4 regions of the Pseudoalteromonas sp. SA25 genome follow, and region 1 is predicted to be linked to each of the others. Evidence: predicted binding sites of a transcription regulator. Region 1 holds the regulator's gene; each other region holds the start of a gene.
What was found. Region 1 encodes LexA, which represses DNA repair genes until DNA is damaged. Its sites were predicted from a motif close to TACTGTATNNNNATACAGTA; they were not measured.

Region 1 (3,933 bases):
TTAAATATAAACTACCTATATCTTTATGATTAGTTGTGTAAAGCCAGCGTTTAAAACCCTTAGCTGGGTGATGAGCATGATGAGCTTCATTGGCGTTAGGTTGTTCTACTATGCTACTCATTAGTTCGCCTCCACTTTGGCATCAAGTGCTGCCTGTATTTGACTCGGTTGAATAACATCACCCGTATCATTACCCCACGCATTACGCTTATAAGTAATAACCGCAGCTAATTGCTTTATAGATAACTGCTTGGCAAAAGCTTGCATTGCCGTACCAGGTCGTCCATGGATAACTACATCAATGTGATCTTTTATATCGCCAAGCACTATAGGGCTGCCTTTAAGTGCAGGAAATACACCCGGTAATCCCATGCCAGTAGGTTGATGACATGCAGCACAATTAGCCATATATACTTGTTCTCCTAAAGTCATTAACTCTTCTTTTGGGAGGGTTTTATCAAGTAATGCGGCATCTGCTAATGCTGCTTTTTGTTTAGCCTGCTTTGCATCTGCAAGCCATGTTTTAAAATCAGCCTCAGATTTAGCGACCACCACAACGGGCATAAAGCCATGATCTTTACCACACAACTCAGCACATTGGCCTCGGTAAGTACCTTCTTCGTTTATGTTCGTCCATGTTTCGTTTATAAAGCCGGGATTCGCATCTTTTTTAACTGCAAAATCAGGTACCCACCAAGAGTGAATAACATCATCAGAAGTCATTAAAAATCGTACTTTTTGATTTATTGGCAGTACGAGAGGTTTATCAACCTCAAGTAAGTAGTTAGGATTTTTATCTGCAAGATTCGCTATTTCATCTTGCGGGGTAGATAAAATAGAGTAAAACTCTACATCTTCACCCATATATTCATAATGCCATTTCCATTGCGAGCCTGTAATTTTAATAGTGAGATCAGCTTTGCTGGCATCTTCCATTGCAATTAGGGTTTTAGTGGCTGGTACTGCCATAGCAATTAAAATAACAAACGGGATTGCAGTCCAAAGTATTTCTACTTTAGTGCTTTCGTGAAATTGGGCAGGTACAGCCCCTTTAGATTTGCGGTGATGAATAAGTGCCCAAAACATAATTGCGAACACTATCACCCCAATCACACAACATATTATAAATATGGTCATGTGCAGCTGATATACATTATTGCTTATATCGGTTACGCCTTTGCGCATATTGTATTGGCTGTTAGCCAAAACTGGGTGCGAAAAAACACATAATATAAGCCACAAGGTAGAGGTCAGTTTACCCATGTGACGGCTCCTTTGATGCTATTGCGAATGCAAAGCGAAGAGGCATACGGCTTAAACGCCAATTCGTTATTTTTATTTTTTTAGTCAATCTCATTTAATATTGATTGGTTTTGCTGCGCCAACAACGTGTTTGTGTATATTGTGTGTTCTCAAAACTAAAAAGCTGTGAGTTATTATTAGCTCAGCACATTAATAATTAGCTAAAAAATGAACAACAAGCAAGTTTTAGTATAAAAAACAATCAGGTGATATTGAGTAATTAATAAAAAATCAGTAACCAACTAGGTAATAGGAAGTTCAAAAGATGAGCAAAACAAAGGGGTTTAACGCATTCGGAGGGGGAAAATATAAGTGCAAAAAAGTTTACAGCTTAAATTGTCAGTGAGCTATTTATGCCCTATTTTTAGTGCGAATTTAAAACAGAAAATGCGTACTAATTAGTACGCATTTATAAAACTGCTTGTTTAAAAGCTATTTTTAAAGTCACATCCAATCAGCGTTTCTTATAACGCCAACGGCTAAGCCTTCAATATTAAAAGACTCATTCTCAAGATCTACTTCAATAGATTCAAAATCGTCGTTTTCAGCATGAAGTAATACTTTACGACCCGCTTTCTCAAGACGTTTTACAGTTACGTCTTCGTCTAGGCGGGCAACAACAACTTGCCCGTTTTCAGCGGTTTGAGTACGATGTACAGCAAGTAAATCACCATCCATAATACCAATATCTTTCATGCTCATACCGTTAACGCGTAGTAAAAAATCTGCAGCCGGTTTAAACATTAATGGATCGATTTTGCAGTGACTTTCAACGTGCTCTTGCGCCAAAATAGGTGAACCAGCAGCAACACGCCCTATAAGCGGTAAACCTAATTGTTCTGGCTCTTCTTCTTCAATTAACTGAATACCACGGCTTGCACCTGGTTTCATTTTAATTGCGCCTTTTTTAGCAAGTGCTTTTAAATGTTCTTCAGCAGCATTGGCACTTTTAAAACCTAATGTTTGCGCTATTTCAGCACGTGTAGGAGGCATACCAGTGTCTTTAATAAAAACTTTAATTAGTTCGAGTATTTGAGCTTGGCGGTTCGTTAATGGTCGCATACAACTGGTTTTCCATACAGTACATTTAACTGTGAGTATATACAGTTAAATAAAAATCGCAAATTTAAATTAAGCCTTAAAATAGCCAAAGTAATTTCACTTGTGTACATTTTAGGGATATAACTAAAGCTAGGTTTATAAATGATTAAAAAAGCAAAGGAGTCATTATGAGTATTTGGTACCAGCCCATCACTTTAGAGCTGTGCAAGCAGTTAGAACAAGGCATTGATGGCCAAGGAACATTAATGAAAACCATGGGAATAGAAGTCACTGAAATTGGTGATGATTACTTAGTAGCCACTATGCCGGCAATTCCTGAGCATCATAACCCAATGGGAATGGTTCACGGCGGTGCTAACGTTGTACTTGCCGAAACAGTTGCCAGCTATGCAGCTAACTTTGTTGTCGATTTTACAAAATTTTACTGCGTGGGGCAGGAAATTAGCGCAAGTCATTTAAAAGCATCTCGCAACGGCACTTTAACAGCAACGGCAAGAGCGTTTCATATTGGCAAACGTAGTTCAGTGTGGGAAATAAAAATTACAAATAGCCGCAATGAGCTGTGCTGCGTATCAAAAATGACCGCAGCAGTCGTAGAGCGAAGGTAGTTACTTTTCGATTGGGTAAATTGTAATTTCCATACCCGCACCAATCGCAGATATACGTAGTAATGTATCTGCATCTAAGGCTTGATTAAAGCACTTAGGGGAAGTGCCTGATTCAAAACCAATATCAAACGTTCTACGTGAACAGCTTAACCATTGCTTTAGCGCGTTACGCGAACACGATTCAATAAGCTCACATATATGGTTTATTGCTTTGTCAGGCGTGTTTACTACACCTGTTGCTTCAATACGCGCTAATTGACGGTATTCGTCTTTGTCATAATGTAAAATCGTCGCGACTTTTTTCAAGTCTGCCACTAGCAAACTAATATCTTGCTTTGATTCAAGCTCAAGATCTACATTTAAAAATTGAATTTCCGACATCGTTTCGTATTTATCCTCTAATAATTTCATTGCAAACTTTAACGCAGTTTTACCGTTATACCAAATCAACTATGCTCTATTAACCACTTTATATGGATATTTCGCAGCTTTTAAGTATTTTTTAGCGTTTAAAGCTAGCTGGATATCAAACACTCAGCTCAATTAAACAAATAAGTCATGTTAGCAATTTAAGTGTAATCTTTTTTATTTTTAAATGATTACAGTAAGCTATAGTTTAAACTGCGACAAAATGTCGCAGTAACTAATCCCATTAATGTAATAAACTAGCCTCTAAAAATAATAAGACTAAAACATGAATAAAAAAATATTTAAGTATGCTCGCAAGTTACATAAATGGCTCGGTTATTTGCTCACATTACAAATTTTAGCTTGGCTATTAGGCGGTTTAGTCATGAGCGCTATTCCTCTTGATAAAGTTCATGGGGAGCATCTTGCAACACGTACTCTTAATAACCCATTTACGCAGGCTGATTATGTTGCCTCCCTTAACGATATTGCATCTCAGGTGGTTAATCCAACACAAATAATTTTTGAGAACTTTTTAACCACACCTATAATT
Region 2 (3,933 bases), on a different contig from region 1:
CTAGCATCGCACCTGCAATTGTTGCTGAGCTGTCAGCACTTAATGCGCGCCCTAAACGAGGCATGTTACCTTTTTCATCAGCTAAACCTGCTTTTTGAGTTACCGCAACTAATGTACCCGAAGTATCAAAAAGATCGACAAACAAGAAAGCAAAAATAACACTCATCATTGATATATCAAAAGCGGCTGCAAAATCTAGCTGCATAAAAGTAGGCATTATTGATGGTGGCATAGCCATAACACCGTGATATTCAACAAGCCCAAAACTTAGAGCAATGCCAGTCACTAATAAAATACTAATAAGCACGCCACTTTTAAAGTCGCGATATAAAAGCGCTGCAATTACAAAAAAGCTTAATATAGCCAATAACGGACCTGGAGAAGTAATGTCGCCCAACTGTACTAATGTTGCCGGGCTTGAGACAATAATACCTGCATTTTTAAGGGCAATTAATGCTAAAAAAGCACCTATACCCGTTGCGATTGCTCGCTTGAGCACCAGAGGTATGGCATTAATAATCCACTCTCTGACTTTAAATAAGCTTAAAAACAAAAATATACAACCCGACATAAATACAGCCCCTAACGCGGCTTGCCAGGTATAACCCATTCCTAATACGACACCATACGTAAAAAAGGCATTTAGTCCCATACCAGGCGCTAATGCTAATGGATAGTTAGCCCATAAACCCATTATAAAACAGCCTATCGCAGCTGCTATACATGTCGCTACAAATGCAGCCCCTTGATCCATCCCAGCCTCTGCGAGCATAGCCGGGTTTACTAATACAATGTATACCATAGTTATAAAGGTAGTTAGGCCAGCAACGCATTCGCGTTTAACTGTTGAATTATTTTCGCTCAGTTTAAATAAGGCTTCGAACATAATAAACTTGTGATAGTAAAAAGTGGCGAGATTTTAACATAAAAATTATCTTTTACAGGACATTTTACCTTGCTATATACTAAACTGTTAAAGTAGTTAAAATAATAAATGAACCAATATGCTTAAAACAACACCTTGTGAGCAAGACTTAGAGCAACAGCTAGATAATATTTTAGGTTTTGTTACTCAACCCGAAAATACCTCTGTGCCCGTTGATAATAAAAAAGATGAGCAAAGTACGTTAAATAAAGCCCTATATTATTTAAAAAATAATCAAGCTCCATTGGCTGCAAAATGGATGCGACTTGCTGCAATGGCGGGAAACCATAGAGCACAGTTTTATTTAGGTTTATTTTTTGTGAAAGGTGAAGGCGTGCCACAAAGTGTATTTCATGCTGTAGCTTGGTTAAGCTTAGCAAGTAGCCAAGGGTACGCCCCTGCCACTGCAGCGGTTACAGATATACGCAAACATATCGAAACTAAGCGATTTAAAGATGCTCAATGTTATGCGGCAAGTTTGTACGAACAAATTCACCAACTCCAGTTTTCTCATATGATCCCTCGCACGAGTGAAAACACATAAGCTAACTATGGCAGAAGTACTGTATGCAGTGTTAAAAAATACTATATATGGTTATAAAGATAATCCTATACAGTATAAAACCCCAAAATGAAGACACTACGCAAAAATTTATTTTTAGAATACCTTCTCAAAAACAACCCTATAACAACATGATTAATAAAGAATTATAAATTCAAAAAATAAAAACAATGATCAAAAGCTGAATGATTGTACAAATAAATAGCATAAAAGGCTTGCACGAAAGCACTGTATAAACTACTGTATATGAATACTGTATAAAAACCCAGTGAGTGAAATTATGTTACAGCCTATTACCGTAAGAACAGTTAAAAGTTACCAACAAGATGAGCAAAGCGATTGCGTGAATTTGATTCAAATTGAAGATGAAATTTCAGCGACCTTTGAGCTTTTAAAAGTATTACACCAATACAATAGCTCTAATGCATGGACGTTACTAATTGCTCCAGATCACGTACCTAGCAAAGCTTTACTTGACTCATGCTCTATTGATACAAGTAAATTACTTGTTATTAGACAGAAGCACCTAGTAAATTTAGAGTATGTATTAAATTCTGCATTACATAACGGAAACTTTGCAGCGGTAATTACCTGGACCGATATAGTTAATAACCAACTACTTACGAATCTATCGTTCGATTTAAGTAAAACGAATACAAAACTATACTGTTTTACTAAAAAGTCTCAAACAACAGAGATATCACTCGCCCAATAAGCTTGTTAAACTAATGTTTTAGACTTTGTATTATTATTATGACTTCACTCAATACCACATTATGTTTTTGCAGCAGTGGGCAAAATTATGCCGATTGCTGCGAGCCGCTTCACTTATCTGTTAAGCAAGCTGACTCTCCTGAACAACTTATGCGCTCACGATTCAGTGCTTATGTTATTAAAAATGCAGAATATGTTTATCAAACCTACGCAAAAGAAAAACAAGCTGAAAATCCGGTTAAAGAAATCAATGATTTTGCTAACAGCTGTCGATTTATAAATCTTGATGTAATTGGGTCAAGCCATGATGACGATACTGGGACTGTAGAATTTAAAGCCCAATATTTTTATCAAAACTTATTTTGTGAGCTTCACGAAAAATCGCAGTTTATTAAAGAAAACACTCAATGGCGTTATTTAGATGGCACTATATATCCTGTTGAAGATATTAAAGTGGGCAGAAATGATGACTGCCCATGTGGTAGCAATAAAAAGTACAAAAAATGTCATAGCGTGTAATAAATAATCTTATTTAATATTTATCAACTACAAGGTGTTTTTAAGTGGCAAATGATTTATTAGCTAACTAAACTTAAAAACACACTTTGTTACGCCCTTGCATTTTAGACTCATACATTTTTTCATCTGCGATCTGCAAGGTGTTTTTGTTATTTACGTATGGTTGTAGGGTTGCACCGCCAATACTAATAGTCACAAAGTCATATTCTGAATATTTGTGTAATATTCCTAAATCGGCCACATTTTGTTTAATTTTATCAGCAACACAAATCGCACCTTCAGTGCTTGTATGCGGTAGAACAACTACAAACTCTTCGCCGCCATAACGCGCAACAAAATCGGTTGGCCTTTGCAAACTATTAGTAATAGTTTGTGCAACAAGGTTTAAAACCGTATCGCCTTGCACATGACCATAAAGATCGTTGTATTGCTTAAAGTAGTCTATATCGATGAGTAATAGTGCATAGTCGACTTTTTCTCGTAAGGCGCTTCGTTCCATTTTAGAAAAATGCGCATCAAAATAACGACGATTGAATACCTTTGTTAAATCATCTAGAAATACTTTTTGATTGAGTAAGTCATGTTGCAGTTTCATCGTAATATGGGCGCGCACTCTTCTATATAAAGTTTCCGAGTTAGTTGGTTTCTTTATAAAATCTACAGCCCCTGCTTCCCAGCACTCTTCTTCTTGATTTTCAGATGAGGTTACAAAAATAACGGGGATATCTTGTGTTTCAGATATATTTTTTAATTTTAGACATGTTTCAATACCACTCATTCCTTCCATATTAATATCGAGTAGTATTATATCTGGCGGATTATGTTTACAAATTTCAATCGCATCCTCACCACAGCTCGTTGTTGTTACACTAAAATGCTCTGATAATATTTTTTTTAATACAATTAAGCTTAATAGCTGATCGTCAACGACAAGTACCTTAGAGCTCTTTAAGCTTAATTTCAATTGGTGGTCAGAGTAATTTATCGGCATGGTACAACTGTTTTGTTTTTTTAATTAAACACACCCTATATCACTACATTTTGTTATGCAAATGTTAATAAAGTAAAATTCTACTTATTGGTTACTAATAAAAATGATTTATGGTGAATCTTTAATGCATAAAAACAAAAAATGAGCCACTTGGGCTCATTTTAAAACTTCGAACACTTAATTAAATTAGGTGTTATTCGTCATCATCTAAATCTAACTGTT
Region 3 (3,933 bases), on a different contig from region 1:
CATGAGATGTGCATTCAAGGCTTGCACTAACCGCTTGAGGGTATGCCATAAATAAAGTCCTGTTAGAAAACATAAGCCCCTATTATCGTCGATTTAAATATTGAAGACCAGCAAGGTGCGATGAGCTAATTATACAACTTGCCAATAAATGGCAACTTGGGGTTACAGGCTTTACAGCTTAATCGAGAATACTCAGTTGGAAGTTTTGTTCTGGCTCGCTTTTAATGCCAACGCCTATGCCAAGTAATCTTACAGGTTGTTGTAGCCCTCGTTGATAGGCCTTAGTAAGGAGTTGAATAAATATTTCTGTGTTTAGCTCGTGGTATGCCTGATCGGCTGAGGTCACTACAAAATTTGCAAACTTCACTTTAACACTCAGCTTATTAATACGGTTTTGTAATTGCTGTTTATTAAGCCTTAAAACTAATTCGTCTAACAATTTTGGCAGCTCATCTAAGCACTCTTGCAAACTTGTTTTATTGTATTCGTAGGTATGCTCAACACTCAGCGACTTTCTGATGCGATCTGTTGATACTTTACCAACATATTCACCTGCACATTTTTGATAAAGCGACACACCAAAATTACCCACATGTTGCTGCATCCAGTTAACGCCTTTTTCACGTACATCCTTGCCGGTATATAAGCCTTTTAAATTTAGCTTTTCGAGCGTTACTTTACCCACCCCCGGAATTTTCCCCAGCGGTAATTGCGCTAAAAAGTCATCGACCTCATGAGGCAAAACGACAAATTGACCATTCGGTTTTTTTTCGTCGCTGGCTATTTTGGCAATAAATTTAATCGGTGCAATGCCTGCTGATGCAGTGAGCCCGGTGGCATTGTAAATATCGGCTCTTATTTGCTGTGCAATAAGTGTGGCACTGCCTTTACAAGCGGTGCTGTCTGTTACATCTAGGTAGGCTTCGTCTAAAGAAAGAGGTTCAACTAAATCTGTGTAGCGGCTAAATACTTCACGTATTTGATTTGAAGCTTCTTTGTATACAGCCATGCGCCCAGGGACAATAACTAAATCGGGGCATAATTGTTTAGCATGATAGTTCGACATAGCCGATCGCACGCCATATTCTCTAGCTATATAGTTAGCGGTTGAGAGTACGCCTCGTCGGCTATTGCCTCCAATAGCAAGCGGTACACATGCAAGTTTTGGATTATCTCGCATTTCTACTGCTGCATAAAAGCAATCCATGTCTATGTGAATAAACTTCTTCATCACCACAACAATAACTGGTTATTTATACAGTCATTATTATAGAATCAAATGTGATAAGCAAGCCTAGGGCCTGTTTATCTTTCGAGGTTAAATTTGCAGCAGTATGTTTGGTATTTAGGCAAGGCAGAGCCTATGTAGTGTGGTTATTCCCCATAAATAGGCGATAACGTAGCACAAATGCCAAACATACGCTGCCCGAAGGGTTCTGCCTAGGGGCAATTTACTCTTTGTTGCCTACATGGATGTAGGTAAGGGGCGTGAGCAGGACGCGGAAGCTTTGCTCGGTTTTTACTTAGCCCACTAGGTCACAAACCTCGCGCCGCGATTAAATAGCCCCTAGATTGAAAAAATTTTAATCCTGAAAGGTCAACAGGCCCTAGTTAACTATTAAAAAAAGCGCTTATTACCTTCTTGCTCTTTATAACCGCGCAACCAAAACATAACCTCGAAAAAAAACCCCGCTAACATCAAAATAATAGCGCCTGATTCGTTACCCATTGCGTAACAGGTAAAAGAGGCTATAAAAACCAAACAAGCTAAGGACCAGTTAATTATGTTCTGCATATTTCTACCTCTGTGTGTTTTCTGTGTTTGTCTGTGTAATTTAACTGTAGACCTAAAATTAAATAGGTACAATCATCTTATAAAAAAACATGCCATTAATTACCTTGAGCTCGTAACCCCATGTTGATAATCTAAGTACTTTAAAATTAAGGGCCAATAAATAATGCAAACGTTTAAAGATCAGCACCCTATCCATACCGACATCACCGTAGCGTGGGCTGATATGGATGCACTACAACACGTAAATAATGTAGTGTATTTACGTTACTTTGAAATAGCCCGAATCGACTTCTTAAATAAAATAAATCTGTTCGATACAATAAGCCCTAATGGCGTGGGCCCGGTAATAAGCGAAAATAACATTCGTTATAAACGCCCAGTTACATTCCCAGATACGCTTACAGTCGGTGTTACTATTTCTGATATAAAAACAGACCGATTTGTTATGAATTACACCGTATTTAGTCACGCACAAAACGCTATAACAACAACAGGCACTTCAAAAGTGGTTATGTTTGATTTTGAAACAGGCCAAAAAGCCCTCATTGCAGAGCCTCTTTTATCGGCGTTAGTTAGCTACTCTCAAGACGAGCAATAAGGAATTCTCATGCAATACAGCCCACTTGGCAGCAGTGGTATTAACGTTTCAAGAGTATGTTTAGGCAGTATGACTTGGGGTAAACAAAATACTCAAAGCGATGCTGATGAACAAATAGCCTACGCGCTAGAGCAAGGCGTAAACTTTATTGATACAGCCGAAATGTATGCAGTACCGCCCTCTCCAGAGACCTACGGAAAAACTGAGGAAATTATTGGCGATTGGCTATCACGTAATCAGCAAAAGCGCAGCGATGTGGTACTTGCTACAAAAATTGCAGGCAATGGATTATCGTGGGTACGTGATGGTGGCAATATTACGCGCCAAACGGTAATAGAAGCCGTAGACGATTCACTTAAGCGCCTTAAAACCGACTACATTGATTTATATCAGCTGCATTGGCCAAACCGCTCTACCCCGCACTTTGGCAGACAATGGCCCGGCACTCTTAAATTTACCGACGTAAATACACAAGAGCAGCAAGCTAGTATGCTTGATATTCTAGAGGGCCTTAATGAATGTGTTAAAGCAGGTAAAATTAAGCACTGCGGTTTATCTGACGATACGCCATGGGGTATAAGCCAGTTTTTAAGTTTGGCCAAAGAGCATAACTTACCGCGTATGGTATCTATTCAAAATGAGTTTAGCTTAGCGCACGCTAAAGACTGGCCGTATTTAATAGAACAATGTGTACACGAAGATATTGCCTACTTACCGTGGTCGCCTTTAGCGGCTGGTTTATTAACGGGTAAATACCTAAACGGTGCTCGCCCAGAAGGATCACGTTGGACCTTCATGCAGCGCAACGGTATTTTTAGAGATACACCCAATGCAGAGCAAGCCACTAAGCAGTATGTTGATCTGGCTCATGCAAACAATATTACTCCAGCACAACTAGCACTCGCATGGTGTAACCAAGTAGATGGCGTAACCTCTTCAATTATTGGTGCAACAAGCATAGCCCAATTAAAAGAAGATATTGATGCATTTAACATCACGTTAAGCGACGAAATTCTTAGTGAGATTAACACTATATTTAAAAACTATCCTATGCCTTATTAAGCATATACCAGTTAAAAGCAGCCTTGAACAAGGCTGCTTTTAACTAAAATATTTGACCCTACTACAACCAACACTATACTTTAATTAAGTTTTCTTAATTCAATGAACACTTATCAATGCTGAAAAGCGGATACTATGCATTTTGTCTATTAATTGTATTTAACGCGCATGCTGTTGAACAAAAATTACAGCCTCTAGAAGAAATTATTTGGCTGCAAAGTTACACGCCCCCTTTTCATATAGCTAAAAGCGAAAGTGCACCACAAGGCGGTATTTGCGACAACCTAACCGAGCAACTCATTAGAACCATAACAGATGTAAAGCATACCCGCTTAATTGTCTCTCAGCAGCGTATAAATAAATATTTAAGTGAAGGAAAAAACGTATGCTTCCCGTGTGTTATTTATAAAAAACATAATAACCAACTACTTAACTACTCAAATCCAACAACGGTATATCCCCCATTTTCAATTATCAC
Region 4 (3,933 bases), on a different contig from region 1:
ATATGTACCGTAAAGCCCACATTTTTTAAATTATCAATAGTGGTTAGTTGGTTGCGTCTAAGTTTGTCGCCCGGTGCTTTTACCTCTTCAAAATGTACTTGGCCATTATTAATTACCATTAAGTCGGGGTAGCCGTCTTTTAGCTGTAAATAATGTTTGCTCATGGCTGTTAAGTGCGCAATTAGTGCCTTAATAGGGCTGTTTAAAATAAGCGCTTCTAACGGCTCTAATAAATTGCTGCGCCATCTAAACAAACCGTTAGGCTGCTCAAAGTATTGCGCTGCATTTTTGCATACTAAATTAAGTAATGCTTGCGACGTTTGGCACTGCGCTAAACGCTCATTAATTTGCGCGTATTGCGCTTCATAAAAATTACCAAGTCTTAATACTTGCGGATAAATATCAAACTCATTGCATGGCGGATAAGGCGACTCCACAAATAACTCATGCCAAAATACTAAACCAAACAAACTTTGCCAAAGCGTGTTTTCGGTATTAAATACAGCCATACCTTGGCGAGTATAATAATCGTTTACGCCCTGCTCTACTTCACCTCGGTACAGTTCATCTATTTCTAACACGCACTGAGTGTTGGCAAGCATGGCACTTAAACGAGAACGTGTTTTTTTATTAAACTTACGCATTAAAAAATCGTCAGCAAAATACAGTAAATCATCAGTGAGCGGGTTTTCGATAATGGCTTCTAATCGAGCTTTTACCCACTCTTTATTGCCAAGCCTGTATTGCTCTCTTATTTGAATTTCTTGTGCTTCGCTATCATCCGCGCACCCTTCTAGTAAGCTAAAAGCAAGTTCGCTATCAACTGTTTTTAGCTGCCTATAAAGCCTAACTAATAATTTGTTTTTTAATACAACGGCAATGGCACCATGTGCAGCTTGCACTAAAACCTGCGACGCTAAAGCAACGTAATCACTCTCATCTGTAATATTTTTAAATGCTAACCGGTAACGGTTTAGTAAATAGTTTGATTGTGCTTCGTCAAGTGTTTCAAAGCGTGACAAGCTCTCACTGTGTCCTTCGCGCGTAGCGGTTAAGCCTAAGTCTCGCATTACAAAACGATTTTGATGATTTACATCACCACCGCTTAGTTTGCCTGCAAATAAAAACTCAAAATACTCGTAGTAGTCATTGCGATTATTAATTACATACTGGCTATAAAGTGGCGCAAGCTCTTGTGGGCATTCCTTAAAAAACTCACGCGCAATATCCACCAGCGCGCTTTTAGCGGCGCTCTTTTTAAAGCTTATTTGCTCGTCGTAATTACTTAGTAACTCAACCAAAGAAGGTTTGGTTAAGTGCGCTAAAAGCTGCGAATAATGCTGCTCGTTTGGCTCAAATAAAATGCCCGCTTTTTTTAGCGTATAAATAGCCTGATGCGGCGATGTTATTTCTTCATAATTAAGCGATTGCGCCTGCACCAAATAAGGCTTGCGCGAATACACCCGCGCCAACATGCACTGGCTTTGCTCATCTAGCTGGTTAATTTTACTAATAAATTCACTATGTTTAGGCTCAAGTAAATGCATACATTTACTTGTTACAAACTCAATAAGCTCTTTAAAATGCGCTAAATAGTATTTTGCTGGTAATTCTTTTTTCATAATATCGCCACAACTGTATATAAAAACAGTATCTAGTATTTGCGCTTATTATTCAATCTTAAACTTGTAACTAAAACACGCTATAGTGAGCTTATTAAAGCAAATTCATTAAAAATAAAGGACTTACCATGAGCGCGCATCCGTACGATGTTTTATCACTCAACAACGGCGCAAATATTATTTTTACGCCTTGCTCAGGGCCTGCTGACCTTTCAGGATTAAATTTGTTCAATCTAGGGGGGATTTAATCGCGGCGCGAGGCTTGTAACCTAGTGGGCTAAGTAAAAGCCGAGCAACAAAGAGTCAATCCCCCCTAGGCAGAACCCTTCGGGCAGCGCATGTTTGGCATTTATACTGCGTTATCGCCTATTTATGGGGAACAACCACACTACATAAGCTCTTCCTTGCCTAAATACCAAACATACTGCTGCAAAATTAACCTCGAAAGATAAACAGGCCCCAGTACAAAAACACAAAACTTAGCGGATTCAATCGCCACATTAAAAGCTGCTGGCGCTAACGTGCTGCTGTCGCTTATGTCGCAAAAAGAACTTGAAAAAAACAACGTAGAAACAATTAATAGTGAGTGCAATAAGCACGATATAACCTGGTTTCATTTACCTATAAATGACGACGAAGCACCCAAACAACCTTTTACATCAAGCTGGAACACCCACAAAACCGACATACTACAGGCCATACAACACAAACAAACCATTACCATACATTGCAAAGGCGGTACAGGGTTGGTCGCTGCGCTTATTTTAAATTCGACAGGTTACACAAAAGAAGAAGTATACAGCCTAGTACAAGGCATTCGCCCTAAAGCACTGACTATAGAGCTACAAAAAGAGTACTTTGAGAACTTTGAGGTGTAAGACAGAGACTGGGGAGGATTTAGCACTATAAATAGTGCTCAAAATACTTTTCATACTAGTTGTGGATTAGCGTTGATAAGCGGACAACTTGTTAGGTTTTATTTTCAAAATAATTTCGAGGTTTTTCATCTGCAACTATAGCAGCGAGTTTTTCATGAAAGCCAACAATATGCCTGGATTTAAACTTTTGGGGGCTAAAAGAAATTATCTTTGCCATTTCAATTATCTCGTCAATTCCTCGGGTTAGATAACACTCAGTTTCATCAACGCTTAAAATGATATCTCGACTATATAACCCGACAGAACCACACATCACAGACAAGAAATACTCATCATCATGCTCATATAGAGTCCAACTCCAAGGTTTTTCATCAATTATTCTCACGTAGGGCCACCTAAACATAACGAGGCTACAGAATAACTCCAACAGCCAAATTCAATTAAATAATGAGTTTCTGCAATTAACTCTAAACGTTTTCAAAACATTAAGTTATGCATTCTTTGGAATCCATAAAACAGACTGTTTTTCTTAAAAAAAGAGTAATTCTATAGCCTGAATGCCAAAATCAGGTGTAGCTACGCTGACACCCGCATTTTCTTGTTACGCGTCGACGCTATAATTTTTCGATATGTTTGCTCCAACTTCAAAGCCAGCGTCTCACGGCTCCCAGAGCCAGCACGTATAAGTTTAGATGCCCATTCAAGATTGTCCCTAAGTTCTCGAAACGCCTCTTCTGAAACTAACTTATCGTCCATAAAAAATTCAGATACCTCGATCATTCTATTAAAGTTTATACTTCTAATATCTCCACCGTTTACAGAATTTATGATTGCTCGACCAGCGACCTCATACATAGAATTATTAACAGACTCTTCCCATATAGCATCAACAACCTCAATACTCAGATCTTTAAACTGCTCCCATTTTTCTTTTCTAGATATCTTTATTAACTTAGACAGATGCTCATAGCAGGTAACAAAATGGCGAATTTTATTTTCATAACTTGTAGCATTATTCGCTTGATTGTAACTTGCATACACATATCGCTCTCCCCATTGAGCATCAAATTTACCTAAACTATGAAGGGCATTTTTACAAACATCTAATATTGCGCTACTACTTCCATAATTAACTTCTGTTTGATACCACATTTCAAAAAATGCGAGCTTTCTTTGGCCCTTAATGAATGCATCAGAGAATGATTTTCTAGCAACCTCATTAGTAACACTAGGATCTTCATAGTCAGTCTTTGCAAGAATAAAGAAAAGATCACTATTTTCTTTGTATCGTGGTTTTCTTATCAGTGAACGTGCCGTATTTCTTGAATCATCATACCTTTTTTCATTTAAAAGAGAGTTGCATTGCCTAACCGCTGCTCCAACCTCTGGTATGTGAATCTGTGAATTTGCCTCTAAACCCTCACAAATCTCTC

Region 2: GQR45_RS14570 (SulA-like leucine-rich domain-containing protein) is a predicted target of LexA. The motif match lies at 1,726-1,745, and genes of this name have one in related genera.
Region 3: dinB (DNA polymerase IV) is a predicted target of LexA. The motif match lies at 1,244-1,263, and genes of this name have one in related genera.
Region 4: GQR45_RS06230 (exonuclease domain-containing protein) is a predicted target of LexA. The motif match lies at 1,634-1,653, and genes of this name have one in related genera.

The regions. Positions count from the first base shown of each region.
Region 1 is NZ_WTKV01000024.1:14,840-18,772, reverse strand. Features, by position in the region: gene ctaD (cytochrome c oxidase subunit I) at 1-121, opposite strand, end outside; gene coxB (cytochrome c oxidase subunit II) at 121-1,263, opposite strand; gene lexA (transcriptional repressor LexA) at 1,747-2,364, opposite strand; gene GQR45_RS17210 (PaaI family thioesterase) at 2,532-2,972, shown strand; gene GQR45_RS17205 (hypothetical protein) at 2,973-3,353, opposite strand; gene GQR45_RS17200 (membrane protein) at 3,667-3,933, shown strand, end outside.
Region 2 is NZ_WTKV01000017.1:85,822-89,754, reverse strand. Features, by position in the region: gene GQR45_RS14580 (NCS2 family permease) at 1-886, opposite strand, end outside; gene GQR45_RS14575 (SEL1-like repeat protein) at 1,005-1,469, shown strand; gene GQR45_RS14570 (SulA-like leucine-rich domain-containing protein) at 1,768-2,202, shown strand; gene GQR45_RS14565 (YchJ family protein) at 2,241-2,720, shown strand; gene GQR45_RS14560 (diguanylate cyclase) at 2,794-3,711, opposite strand; gene GQR45_RS14555 (DUF6172 family protein) at 3,905-3,933, opposite strand, start outside.
Region 3 is NZ_WTKV01000007.1:95,316-99,248, forward strand. Features, by position in the region: gene GQR45_RS07715 (leucyl aminopeptidase family protein) at 1-49, opposite strand, end outside; gene dinB (DNA polymerase IV) at 179-1,231, opposite strand; gene GQR45_RS07725 (thioesterase family protein) at 1,959-2,393, shown strand; gene GQR45_RS07730 (aldo/keto reductase) at 2,403-3,455, shown strand; gene GQR45_RS07735 (ABC transporter substrate-binding protein) at 3,572-3,933, shown strand, end outside.
Region 4 is NZ_WTKV01000005.1:205,451-209,383, reverse strand. Features, by position in the region: gene GQR45_RS06230 (exonuclease domain-containing protein) at 1-1,622, opposite strand, end outside; partial or broken gene GQR45_RS21325 (protein phosphatase) at 1,751-1,822, shown strand; partial or broken gene GQR45_RS06225 (protein phosphatase) at 2,087-2,500, shown strand; gene GQR45_RS06220 (hypothetical protein) at 2,592-2,885, opposite strand; gene GQR45_RS06215 (ATP-binding protein) at 3,077-3,933, opposite strand, start outside.